Regions from separate parts of the Cupriavidus sp. CER-90 genome, predicted to be linked through region 1. Evidence: predicted binding sites of a transcription regulator. Region 1 holds the regulator's gene; the other holds the start of a gene.
The links. The regulator FliA, encoded in region 1, starts transcription of late flagellar genes. The targets are predictions, from matches to a motif close to CTAAAGTTTNNNNNNNNNNNGCCGNTA.

Region 1 (5,246 bases):
AGAGGGCCTGGCCAACAAGCTCGACACCGTTGCCGACACGCTGACGTTCCATGCCGTGGGCGATGTGACCTGCCGCGACCGCGCCGCCGCGCACTGGCTGGCGCACTGCCCGGTCCGCATTCCCGAAGGCCAGGTGCGCACCGCCGCGCGTGGCCGTGGCAACGCCGCCGAGGCCGGCATCGAGGCCTGCCTGGTGGTGTCGCGCATGATCGACCACGAAACCGGCGACACACTGGCCGTCGAATATGTGCTGTGCGATCCCGCGCTGGCCGGCGATGCCGCGCAAGTCGCACGCTGGTCGCACTGGACGGTTGCCGCCGAAGAACAGTTCCGCACGCTGCGCCACGCCATCGAGCACTTCGCGCAGGAAGGCGATGCCGACGCGTCGCTGTGCGCCGGCATGGTGGCGGTGCAGCTGGGCCTGACCGCGCTGCGCCTGCAACACACGCCCACGGCGACGGCACCGGCATTTCTGTCCCGCCTGGCCGGCCGGGCTTCGGCACGCGTCAATGCGCCGGTGCCGGGTGCCGTGCTCAACGAAGGCATGGGCCGCTTGCTGGCACTGCTCGACGTGCTTGAAAACTATCCGGGTCGCGGCATGGCGGCGCCTGTACCGCCGATGGCCGACGCGCCGGAGCCGGCCGCGTCGGCCATGCACGCCATGGCAGCCATGGACGCGCTGGATCCCATCGACGCCACGCCGCAGCTTGCGGCCGCCGGGGAGTAAGCATTGAACACGATGGCCACCGATCAGGCCGAAAGCCTGCGCCGCCTGCTGGCACCGCGCGTGACGCGGCGAATCGCCGTGGTAGGGGCGGAACAGGGCGTCGGCACCACCACGGTGGCGCTGGGCCTGGCCAATGCGCTGTCGATGCAGGGCGAGCGCGTGCTGCTGGCGGACGAAGACATGTACGGCGCCCGGGCGATGCGGCTTGCCGGCGCCGCGCCGGCGGCCACGCTGGCCGATGTGCTCGAGGGCCGGGCGCCGCTGGCCGCCGCGGCCGGCACGCGCGGGGCCAGCGGCATTGCCGTGCTGCAGGCGGGCGCGATGACCGTTCGTCCCGACGAGCGCGGGCTGGCGGCGCGACTGACTGACGTGCGCTCGATGCTGATCGACACGCGCCGCGACATCACCGGCGCACTGTCGCCACTGGCGGGCATGGCCCACAACTTCGTGATCGTCATGCGCCCCGAGGCCACGTCGATCACTGCCGCCTATGCCTGCATCAAGCGGCTGCATCACGAATACGCATGCCGTCAATTCCAGCTGGTCGTCAATCTGGCGGCCGCCGAGGGGACGGTCACGGCGCTCGCGCGCAACCTGGCCCGCACGGCGAGCCAGTACCTGGGCGTGGAGGCCAGCCTGGCAGGGTACCTGCCGATGGACCCGCTGGTGGCGCGTGCGCTCCAGCTTGGGCGGTGCGTGGTGGAGGCGTATCCCGCCGCTGCGGCCACCGGTGCATTGCGGCACATCGCCAGCGGTATCGGCGCATGGCCGTTGCGCCACGAAGCATCGCCGCTGGGAATGGCCTCGGCCGTTGCCGCATGAACGCGAAGAACAAGAAGTCTCGACAAGACCGGAAACTCAGCCTGCCAGCCGCCGATTTTCAGCCTCTCCGGCGCTGGCACAAACAGTAAGCATTTAACGAGAGTTCCACCATGTATACGATTCAGGGAAAGCTCGAGCAGGCCGACGTGGTCAAGTCACACGCGCCACTGGTGCGGCGCATCGCGCTGCAGCTGGCGGCCAAGCTGCCCGCCAGCGTACAGATCGACGACCTGATACAGGCCGGCATGATCGGCCTTCTCGACGCCGCCAAACGGTATGAAGACAACCATGGCGCCCGGTTCGAGACCTACGCAAGCCAGCGCATTCGCGGCGCCATGCTCGACGAGGTGCGTGCCAACGACTGGCAATCGCGCAGCCTGCGTCAGTTCACGCGCAAGATCGAGCGCACGCAGCGCCAGCTGGAACAGAAGCTTGGCCGCACGCCGATCGATTCCGAGGTGGCCAAGGAACTGGAGATGCCGCTCGAGGAATACCAGGAGCTGCTGAACGAGGTCTATGGCTGCCAGCTGCTGCACTATGAAGACTTCGAACGCTCGGGCGAGGAGGACTTCCTCGATCGCCACCTGGGCGTCACCGACGACGGCAATCCGCTGACCGTGCTGATGGAATCGGGCATGCGCGAGGCGCTGATCCGCGCCATCGACAAACTGCCCGAGCGCGAAAAGCTGGTGCTGTCGCTGTGCTACGACCAGGAACTGAACCTGCGCGAAATCGGCGCGGTGCTGGAAGTGACCGAATCGCGCGTGTGCCAGATCCGCAGCCAGGCCATCGGACGCCTGCGCACCCAGTTGCGCGGGATGCTGTGATGCGGCGCGCCCTGGTCCTGGCGGTGGTGTGCGCGATGGGCCCGGCGGCGGCCCACGCGCAGACCTATGCGCCGGTCTTTACGAAGGCCACCTATGAACTGACCGGCTCGCGCTTTGCGTGGACGGCATCGTCAGTGGGGCCGCAGATCACGAACAAGGGCCAGCGTGCGCTGTCTTCGCCCGTGGTGCCGTTGGCCACGATGCCGCAGGCCATGGGCCGCATTACTTCGGTGCGCTGGCGCTACAGCTTCACGCGCACCCCGCCCGTCGACCTGCAGGCATACCTGTGCAATGCCGACCGTTGCGTGCTGCTGGCGGGCGCCGAGGGCAAGACCGACGCCTTCGTCGGCGACGATGCCACCAAGGGCTTTGTCTTTGCCTATCGCGTACCGGGCCAGGGCGGACTCACGCCAATGCTCCAGGGCCGCAGCAACGAGGTGACCGTCAGCTACCGCTGAGCGCCACGGCCTGTCCCGGGCCCGCAGATCCACGCCGATACTTCCGGCGAATCCCCTGCAATCTCCCCTCGCCGCTGTCCCCGCGCGGCCGGTGGCACGCTTCCTGCGCCTTTCCGCCCAAGCAACGTGCGGCAAGCGCTACATTCGTCCCCTGCGCGGTATTCCCGTGCATATCCCTGGCGGCATTGTGTCTGCCATGCCCGCTGGCGCCATGTAATTCCTACGTGCAAGTCTCGCCACGTTGCCGTCCTCTGTCCGTCATCTGTCAGCCAGAAAGGATCCAACGACATGGAAGATTTCAGCGACATCAAGCTTTCGCGGCGGGAATTCGTGATGGCAGGCGCGGCGTCGGTGAGCGCCGCCGCCTTGCCTGCCGGTGCCGCCACCGCCACCGCGCCGCCATCGCGGGTCAGCCCCGGCGCCCTCAAGCCGGTGGCTTCGAACGTATCATTTGTCGTCAACGGGCAACCGCGCTCGCTGACGCTGGACACGCGCACCACGCTGCTCGACGCGCTGCGCGAGCATCTGCGCCTGTCCGGCACCAAGAAGGGCTGCGACCACGGCCAGTGCGGCGCCTGCACCGTGATCGTCGACGGCCGGCGCCTCAATTCCTGCCTGACCCTCGCCGTCATGCACGAGGGTGCCAGAATCACCACCGTGGAAGGACTCGGCACGCCGAACAACATGCATCCGATGCAGGTGGCCTTCGTCAAGCATGACGGCTACCAGTGCGGCTATTGCACGCCGGGCCAGATCTGTTCGGCCGTTGCCGTGCTCGACGAGGTGCGCGCCGGCATCCCGAGCCACGTCACGCCCGACCTGAACACGCGGCCGCAACTGTCGCCCGGCGAGATCCGTGAGCGGATGAGCGGCAATATCTGCCGCTGCGGCGCGTACTCGAATATCCTCGACGCCATCACCGAGGTCGCGGGGAGCCAGACATGAACCCGTTCACCTACGAGCGCGCGGCCACGCCCGCGGACGCGGCGGCGGCTGCCATGAAGACACCCGGTGCCCGCTTTATCGCCGGTGGCACCAACCTGCTCGACCTGATGAAGCTTGGCATCGAATCGCCAACCCATCTGATCGACGTGAACGGCCTTGCGCTGGACAAGATAGAGCCATCGCAGCAAGGCGGCCTGCGTATCGGCGCGCTGGTGCGCAATACCGACCTGGCCGCCGATCCGCGCGTGCGGCGCAATTACGGCGTCCTGTCGCGCGCGCTGCTGGCGGGCGCGTCGGGCCAGTTGCGCAATCGCGCCACCACGGCGGGCAACCTGCTGCAGCGCACGCGCTGTCCCTATTTCTACGACACGGCCCAGCCGTGCAACAAGCGCCAGCCGGGCAGCGGCTGCGCGGCGATTGGCGGATTCAGCCGTCAGCTGGCCGTGATCGGCGGTAGCAACGCGTGCATCGCCACGCATCCCAGCGATATGGCAGTGGCCATGCGCGTGCTCGATGCCAGCGTGGAGACGGTACGCCCCGGCGGGCAGCAGCGCGTGATCCCGATCGCCGATTTCCATCGTCTGCCGGGCAATACGCCGCACATCGAAACGGCGCTGGAACCGGGCGAACTGATTACCGCGGTGACACTGCCGCCGCCGGTGGGCGGCGCGCAGTTGTATCGCAAGGTGCGCGACCGGGCCTCGTACGCGTTCGCGCTGGTCTCGGTGGCCGCCATCCTGCAGCCGGACGGCACCGGGCGCGTGGCGCTCGGCGGCGTGGCCCACAAGCCGTGGCGCACGGATGCCGCCGATGCGGAATTGCCGCACGGGCCCACGGCCGTGACGCAGCGGCTGCTGGACGGTGCGTCGCCGCAGCCCGACAACGCGTTCAAGGTGCAACTGGTGCGGCGCACGCTGGCCGCCGTGATCACGCAGGCAAACGGGGCCAAGCCATGAAATTCGACACACCCGCCACTACCAATCCCATCGACACGGGCCGCGTGGTCGGCCAGGCGGTGGACCGTATCGACGGCGCGCGCAAGACCACCGGCACAGCCACCTATGCCTACGAATGGCATGACGTGGCGCCGAACCCTGCCTATGGCTACGTCGTGAGCGCCGGCATCGGCAAGGGCCGCATCCGGGCCATGCATCTGGACGACGCGCGCCGCGCGCCGGGCGTGCTGGGCATCGTTACCGCGCAGAACGCCGGCAAGCTGGGCAAGGCCAAGCGCAATACCGCCAAACTGCTGGGCGGCCCCGAGATCCAGCATTATCACCAGGCCATTGCGCTGGTGGTGGCCGACACGTTCGAGCAGGCCCGCGCCGCCGCGCAGTTGATTCGCGTGGACTACGCGCCGGAGAAAGGCCACTTCGACCTGGAGGCCGCGTGCTGCTTTGCCAGCAAGCCGAAGAAGGACGCGATTCCAGATACGTCCGTGGGCGATTTCGCTGGCGCCTTTGCCGC
Region 2 (5,246 bases), 450 kb from region 1:
CCCCGGGGGTTTCATCGTTCCGGCCGGCGTCGTCCGGCCTGGTTGCTTGCGTCATTTCAGCCATTGCGGTTAGCGAATCCCGGCCTCCATGTCACCGTGCCCGATGCCCGACGCCACGGAAGCTGCGGCTCGCAAACTAGCGGCTTTTCAGGCGGAAGAAGTCGCTGTCTCGCCGTTTCCTAACGCATCACAATCAACGTGCTTTTACTTATGCAGATTCGGAGAACGATGATTTACGCAACACCCCTTCATCGTTCCGCACAGGCAAAACAAAAAGGGCGACAGCCGAAGCCATCGCCCTTCCACCCCAAGCGCGCGCCTGAAGCGTTTTACTTCTTCGCGTTCGTCAACGCCTGGAACTGCTGCGTCAGGTAGTTCTTGGTGTTGTTCATCTGGGCCACCGCCAGGTCCAGCGCGGTGAACTGCTTGCGGTAGCGTTCGATCTTTGCGTCGATGCGGACGCTCAGGTCCTCGTAACGCTTCTCGAGGTCCTTCATGCTGCGTTCGATGCCGGTGGTGACCGCGCCGATCGGGCCGCTTTCGCCGGTCATCTTGTCCACCGCATCGGACAGCCGGCGGGCGAAGCCGCCCGTGGTGCCGTCGCCCGCGAACAGCTGCGTCACGGTGGGCAGGTTGTCCTTCAGCGCGGCGTCCAGCTTCTTGCTGTCGATCGCCATCGTGCCGTCCTTCTGCATCGACACGCCGATGGCGGCCAGCATGGTCGGGGCCTTGTCCGGCATGCCTGCCTCGGGCGTGTTCAGCACGGCGCGGATGGTCGTCTGGATGCCGCGGATCGACGTATCGCCGTTCAGCGCGCCCTTGGTCATCGCCTTGGTGTCGAACGCGGTCAGCGACTTGATCGAAGACTGGATGTTGTTGTAGGCGGTGACCATCGCCTGGATGGAATTCTTGATGCTGTCGGTGTCCTGCGTCAGCGACAGCGACGTCGTGCCGGTCTTCTTGAGCGTCATGGTCACGCCCTGCGCGGCATCCACCACGGTGTTGCTGGTGCTGGTGATGGCAATGCCATTGACCGTCAGCGCCGCGTTGGTGGCGCGCAGCGTTTCCTTCATCGCGTTCGATCCCGGCGTGGTCGGGTCGTAGCCCGCCACCCCCTGCAGTTCGGGCGACGAGCCCGTGATGCGCATGCTCATCGTCTCGCCGGTCTTGTCCGACGTCAGGATCAGGCGGTACGGCGTGGCGCTGCCATCGTTGATGATGCTGGCCTTGACGCCGATGCCGGCCTTGTTGATGGCATCGCGGATGTCCTGCAGCGACCCCTTGCCCGGGTCGATCGTGACCGTGCGGGGGTTAGGTACGGCCGCGGTGGCCGCATTGGGAGTGAACCCGGGGTTCACGTAGGTGCCGCTGGCTTCGTCCCAGCCCGTGGTGGTGCCGAACTCGAACGTCAGCGTGCCGGAACCGATCTGCACGTCCTGCTTGGCGTACCCGGTGCCGGCCAGCGACTGGGCCTGCGCCAGCCGCGTCACATTGACGCTGAGGTCGCTGGGTACGGCGTTGGCGGCGGTCGTCACCGTCATGATGTCGGCATTGCCCACCGCCGACTTGACCGCGCCGAAGGTGTCCCGGTTCATCAGCGCCTTGGCCGTGGCCTGGAAGCTGGTCAGCATGCTCTTGACCGTGCCATAGGCGGTCAGGCGGGTCTGGTAGGCCGTGTGCTGGTTGTCCAGGGCCGTCAGCGGCGCGCGCTCGGCGGTGGACAGCTTGTCCAGCAATGTGGACAGCTCGAGGTTGGCCCCAACCCCGAGGGAGGAAATCGATGCCATGGTTGTGTGCCCTTCTTCTTGTTCGTTTCTTTGTCACTCAGGCTCTGCGTCACCTGAATGTCCTGACATCCACGTTTACGTCGACCGAAAGTGGATCTTTAGCCTTTTTGATACAGAAACGATACAAAGACGATACGAAGCGGGGCTAAACCTGGTGCATGAGCCTTATGCTGCACAAACAAGGCATTACGTCAGACGTCGGCACAGGGCGGACAAGGCCGCATCGGATTGACGCAGCTGGGCTGTCATCGGTTTGTCATCGATGCGGCGCCGGGCCAGCGCGGCATCGACCAATGCTGCGATCAGCCGGCGCTGGGCCGCGATGTAATCGAGGCAGCGGGCCCGGGCTTCCGGGCCGCCATCGGCGAGCACGGCCAGTACGGGCACCAGCGGCAGCGTGCGGTAGCCGGCAAACGGAATCGATGCGATGCCACGCGCCGGGCCCAGCAGTTCAGGCATCAGCAGGCGGCATACGGCATCGCCCCAGGCGACCTTGTCCCGTGCCTCGTCGTCGCGACGCCGGGCCAGTGCTGCGGCGTAGCCGGGCTCCGCAACCTCGCCCGCCCGCACGAGCGGGATGACATCCGCCGGCAACGATCCCGACGACAGGACGGATACACAGTCGGCGCCGATATCGTGTTCGCCGCCGCGTCGCTTGGCCGCCAGCGACACGGCCTGCAGCCGGTCCGGCACCCAGGCGTCGAGCGGCACCATCGCGCAGGTGGACGGGCGGGACGCGTGGATGGTGCAGCGGCCGTCGTCGGCCAGTGCGGGACAGCGTCCGCGCGACGGATAGTCGATGGCCTGCGTGGCGATCATCAGCACGTCGCCATTCGGCAACGGATGGCCCTGCCGCCGCGCCAGCGCGGCAAACGCCGCCACGTCGTCGGCAGTCACTTCCACGAGGTGCCCGTCCACCCTGTGCCGCGTGCCGGCCAGTGGCGGCCGCACGCGCCGCAACGACAGGGCGCCGACAAAGCGGTCGGCGTGACGGAACAACTCGTCCATGCTCATCAGCGGCGGCGAATTGCAGCACTTGCCGCACGCCGTGCAATGAAAGCCGACGGCGACCGGATCCCCGCCGCGCTCGCCGTCTACCATGGCCGACGCACCGAATCGTTGAAGCGCGTCAGGATGAAAGACTTCACCGCCGGGGAATGCAGCGCGCCGACCGTCTGCGCCACCCAGTCCGCCCGGCAGTCCGCCGCCCGTACCGCCAGCGCATTCGCCCACGGCACACGGGCATCCTCGATACCGAGCGCGTCGCGCGCCGGCGCCAGTCCCGCGGCATCGGCGGCCGCGTAAGGCAGCGCCACCAGCGCGTTGCGGCGCAAGGCGGCAGCCAGCCGTTGCGACGGCAGACGTTCGAAGCGCAGCTTGCGCGGATTGTCGATGATGTCGCCAATTTGAGGGCGCAGACCGGCCTCGCCATCGATGCGGATCAGCCCGTGGTTCTGCAACAGCAGCAGCGCGCGCCCCTGCCCGGCGCCGTCCGCGGGGATGGCAATGACGGCACCCACGGGCACCTCCCGCAGCGCCGCGATCTTCTGCGCGTACAAACCCATCGGATAGGTCACCGTATGGGCCACCGTGCAGACCGATGCATCGCCCGCCAGTGCCTGGGCATCCTCCGCAATCGAGGCGTCGATGCGGCGCGCGCGCAGCGCACGGCGCACTTCGGCGGCGTCGGCGAAGGACACCGCCTGCAATGGCACCGCGCCACCCGCGTTCGCGGCCGCCGCCACAAGCTCGCGGTCGGCCTGGCTGGCGACCCCGATGCGCACGACAGGCCGCGCGTTGACGGGCACGTCAGCCTGCGTCCCGCCCCACACCGGCGATTGCAGTGCCCAGGCACAGCCCAATCCCAGCAACAGCGCCTTAACCATCGCGAAGCACCGTCCGGAAGCCGATATGCGACGTCGGCAGGTCGCGCTCGGCCGGTTCGCGCGCCGACGCCCGGTAGCGCACGCAGAAATCCGGCGCGCACAGGAACGAGCCGCCCTTGATGACCGCCATGCGTGTGTCACGCGGCTGGCCGGACCGGCCCGACAGCGCCGCCACGAACGCGGTATCGCCGTTGGCGTGCGACTGGCGCGGTCCGGTGTACGGGTCGGCGGTCCATTCCCACGCGTTGGCGATCATGTCGTACAGGCCGAAGGCATTCGCCGTGAAGCAGCCCACCGGCGCCAGGCCGTCGAAGCCGTCGCGGGCACTGTTCAGCACCGGGAACACGCCTTGCCAGTAGTTGGCCGTGGGCGTGCCGTCCGCGTTGGCCGGCGCGGTTTCCAGCGCCGCGCCACGCTGGCCGGCCTTGGCCGCGTACTCCCATTCGTCCTCGGTCGGCAGGTCGTGGCCAAGCCACTGCGCGTAAGCGCGCGCGTCGGCCTGCGTCACCAGCGTGACCGGCTGATTGTCCTTGCCGTCGATGGTCGACGCCGGGCCGGACGGATGCCGCCAGTCGGCGCCGCGCACCATCGACCACCAGGCATAGGGCCGTTGCTGCAGTTCATCGCCGGTCGGCTTGTGGAACACCACGGCCTCGCCGGCGCGCTCCGCGTCGGTGCGATACCCGGTGGCCTGCACGAAGGCGGCAAATTGCGCATTGGTGACTTCGGTACGGTCGATCCAGAAGCTGCCCACGCGCGTCTTGCCGGCAGGCCGTTCATCGGGATAGCCGAGCGTGGTGCCCGGCACGAATTCGCCGCCGCGCACGTGCGCCATGCCTGCCTTGCCCTGCTTGCGCCAGTCATCGGGCAAGCCTGTATAGGCAGCGCACTGGCGCGGCGTGCCGAGCGCCGCCGCGCCATGGAGCGGCACGGCGCGTACCGCCAGCGTTGCCGCCAGCCCCACCCCAAAGGCGGCGCCGGCGATCTTCGCCAGTTTGCGGATTCCAGGCAGTGCCACGGCCGCCTCAGTAGATCATGCCGGGAACCTTCGGCAGCACCGCGCCGACGGCCTTGGCATAGTCGTTCCACTTCGCCTTGAGGTCTGCCACCACGTCCGGACGCTGCACCGCGAGGTCGTTGGTCTCGCCACGGTCCGCCCGGATGTCGAACAGCTGCCATTCGCCATGGGCCGGCCCGAACGGCGGCTCGATCCACGTGGCCTTCCAGTTGTCGGCGTAGACGTAGGTGCGGCCGTAGAGCTCTTCCGCAAACGTGGTGCGTGCCGGGCCGCTGGCCTTGCCCTGCAGCGTCGGCAGCAGCGACAGTCCGGTGATCGGATACACGTTGCGGCCGTCGTAGACCACCTTGCCGGCATTGCGGTTGACGCCCTTGCTGTCATAGAGCGGCGCCGCCGGCGTGCTGGGTGCGGCCACGCCGGCAATGTCCAGGAACGTGGGCGCCAGGTCCACCACATGCGTGAAGGCGTTCAGTTGCGCGGCCTGCTCGGCGGGCGCCGCACCGGGCAGCTTGACGATGGTCGGCACCGAGTGACCGCCTTCCGCCGGGAACGCCT

Region 2: a site for FliA is predicted at 1,863-1,889, ahead of fliD (flagellar filament capping protein FliD). Genes of this name have one in related genera too.

Annotation. Positions count from the first base shown of each region.
Region 1 is NZ_JBYGYM010000001.1:1,225,468-1,230,713, reverse strand. It holds gene flhF (flagellar biosynthesis GTPase FlhF) at 1-727, shown strand, start outside; gene AC24R4_RS05575 (MinD/ParA family ATP-binding protein) at 740-1,549, shown strand; gene AC24R4_RS05570 (RNA polymerase sigma factor FliA) at 1,660-2,376, shown strand; gene AC24R4_RS05565 (flagellar protein FlhE) at 2,376-2,834, shown strand; gene paoA (aldehyde dehydrogenase iron-sulfur subunit PaoA) at 3,123-3,779, shown strand; gene AC24R4_RS05555 (FAD binding domain-containing protein) at 3,776-4,735, shown strand; gene paoC (aldehyde oxidoreductase molybdenum-binding subunit PaoC) at 4,732-5,246, shown strand, end outside.
Region 2 is NZ_JBYGYM010000001.1:1,673,694-1,678,939, reverse strand. It holds gene AC24R4_RS07520 (T6SS effector phospholipase Tle3 domain-containing protein) at 1-55, opposite strand, end outside; gene fliD (flagellar filament capping protein FliD) at 330-1,787, opposite strand; gene AC24R4_RS07510 (YkgJ family cysteine cluster protein) at 1,974-2,888, opposite strand; gene AC24R4_RS07505 (MetQ/NlpA family ABC transporter substrate-binding protein) at 2,882-3,673, opposite strand; gene AC24R4_RS07500 (formylglycine-generating enzyme family protein) at 3,666-4,691, opposite strand; gene AC24R4_RS07495 (arylsulfatase) at 4,699-5,246, opposite strand, start outside.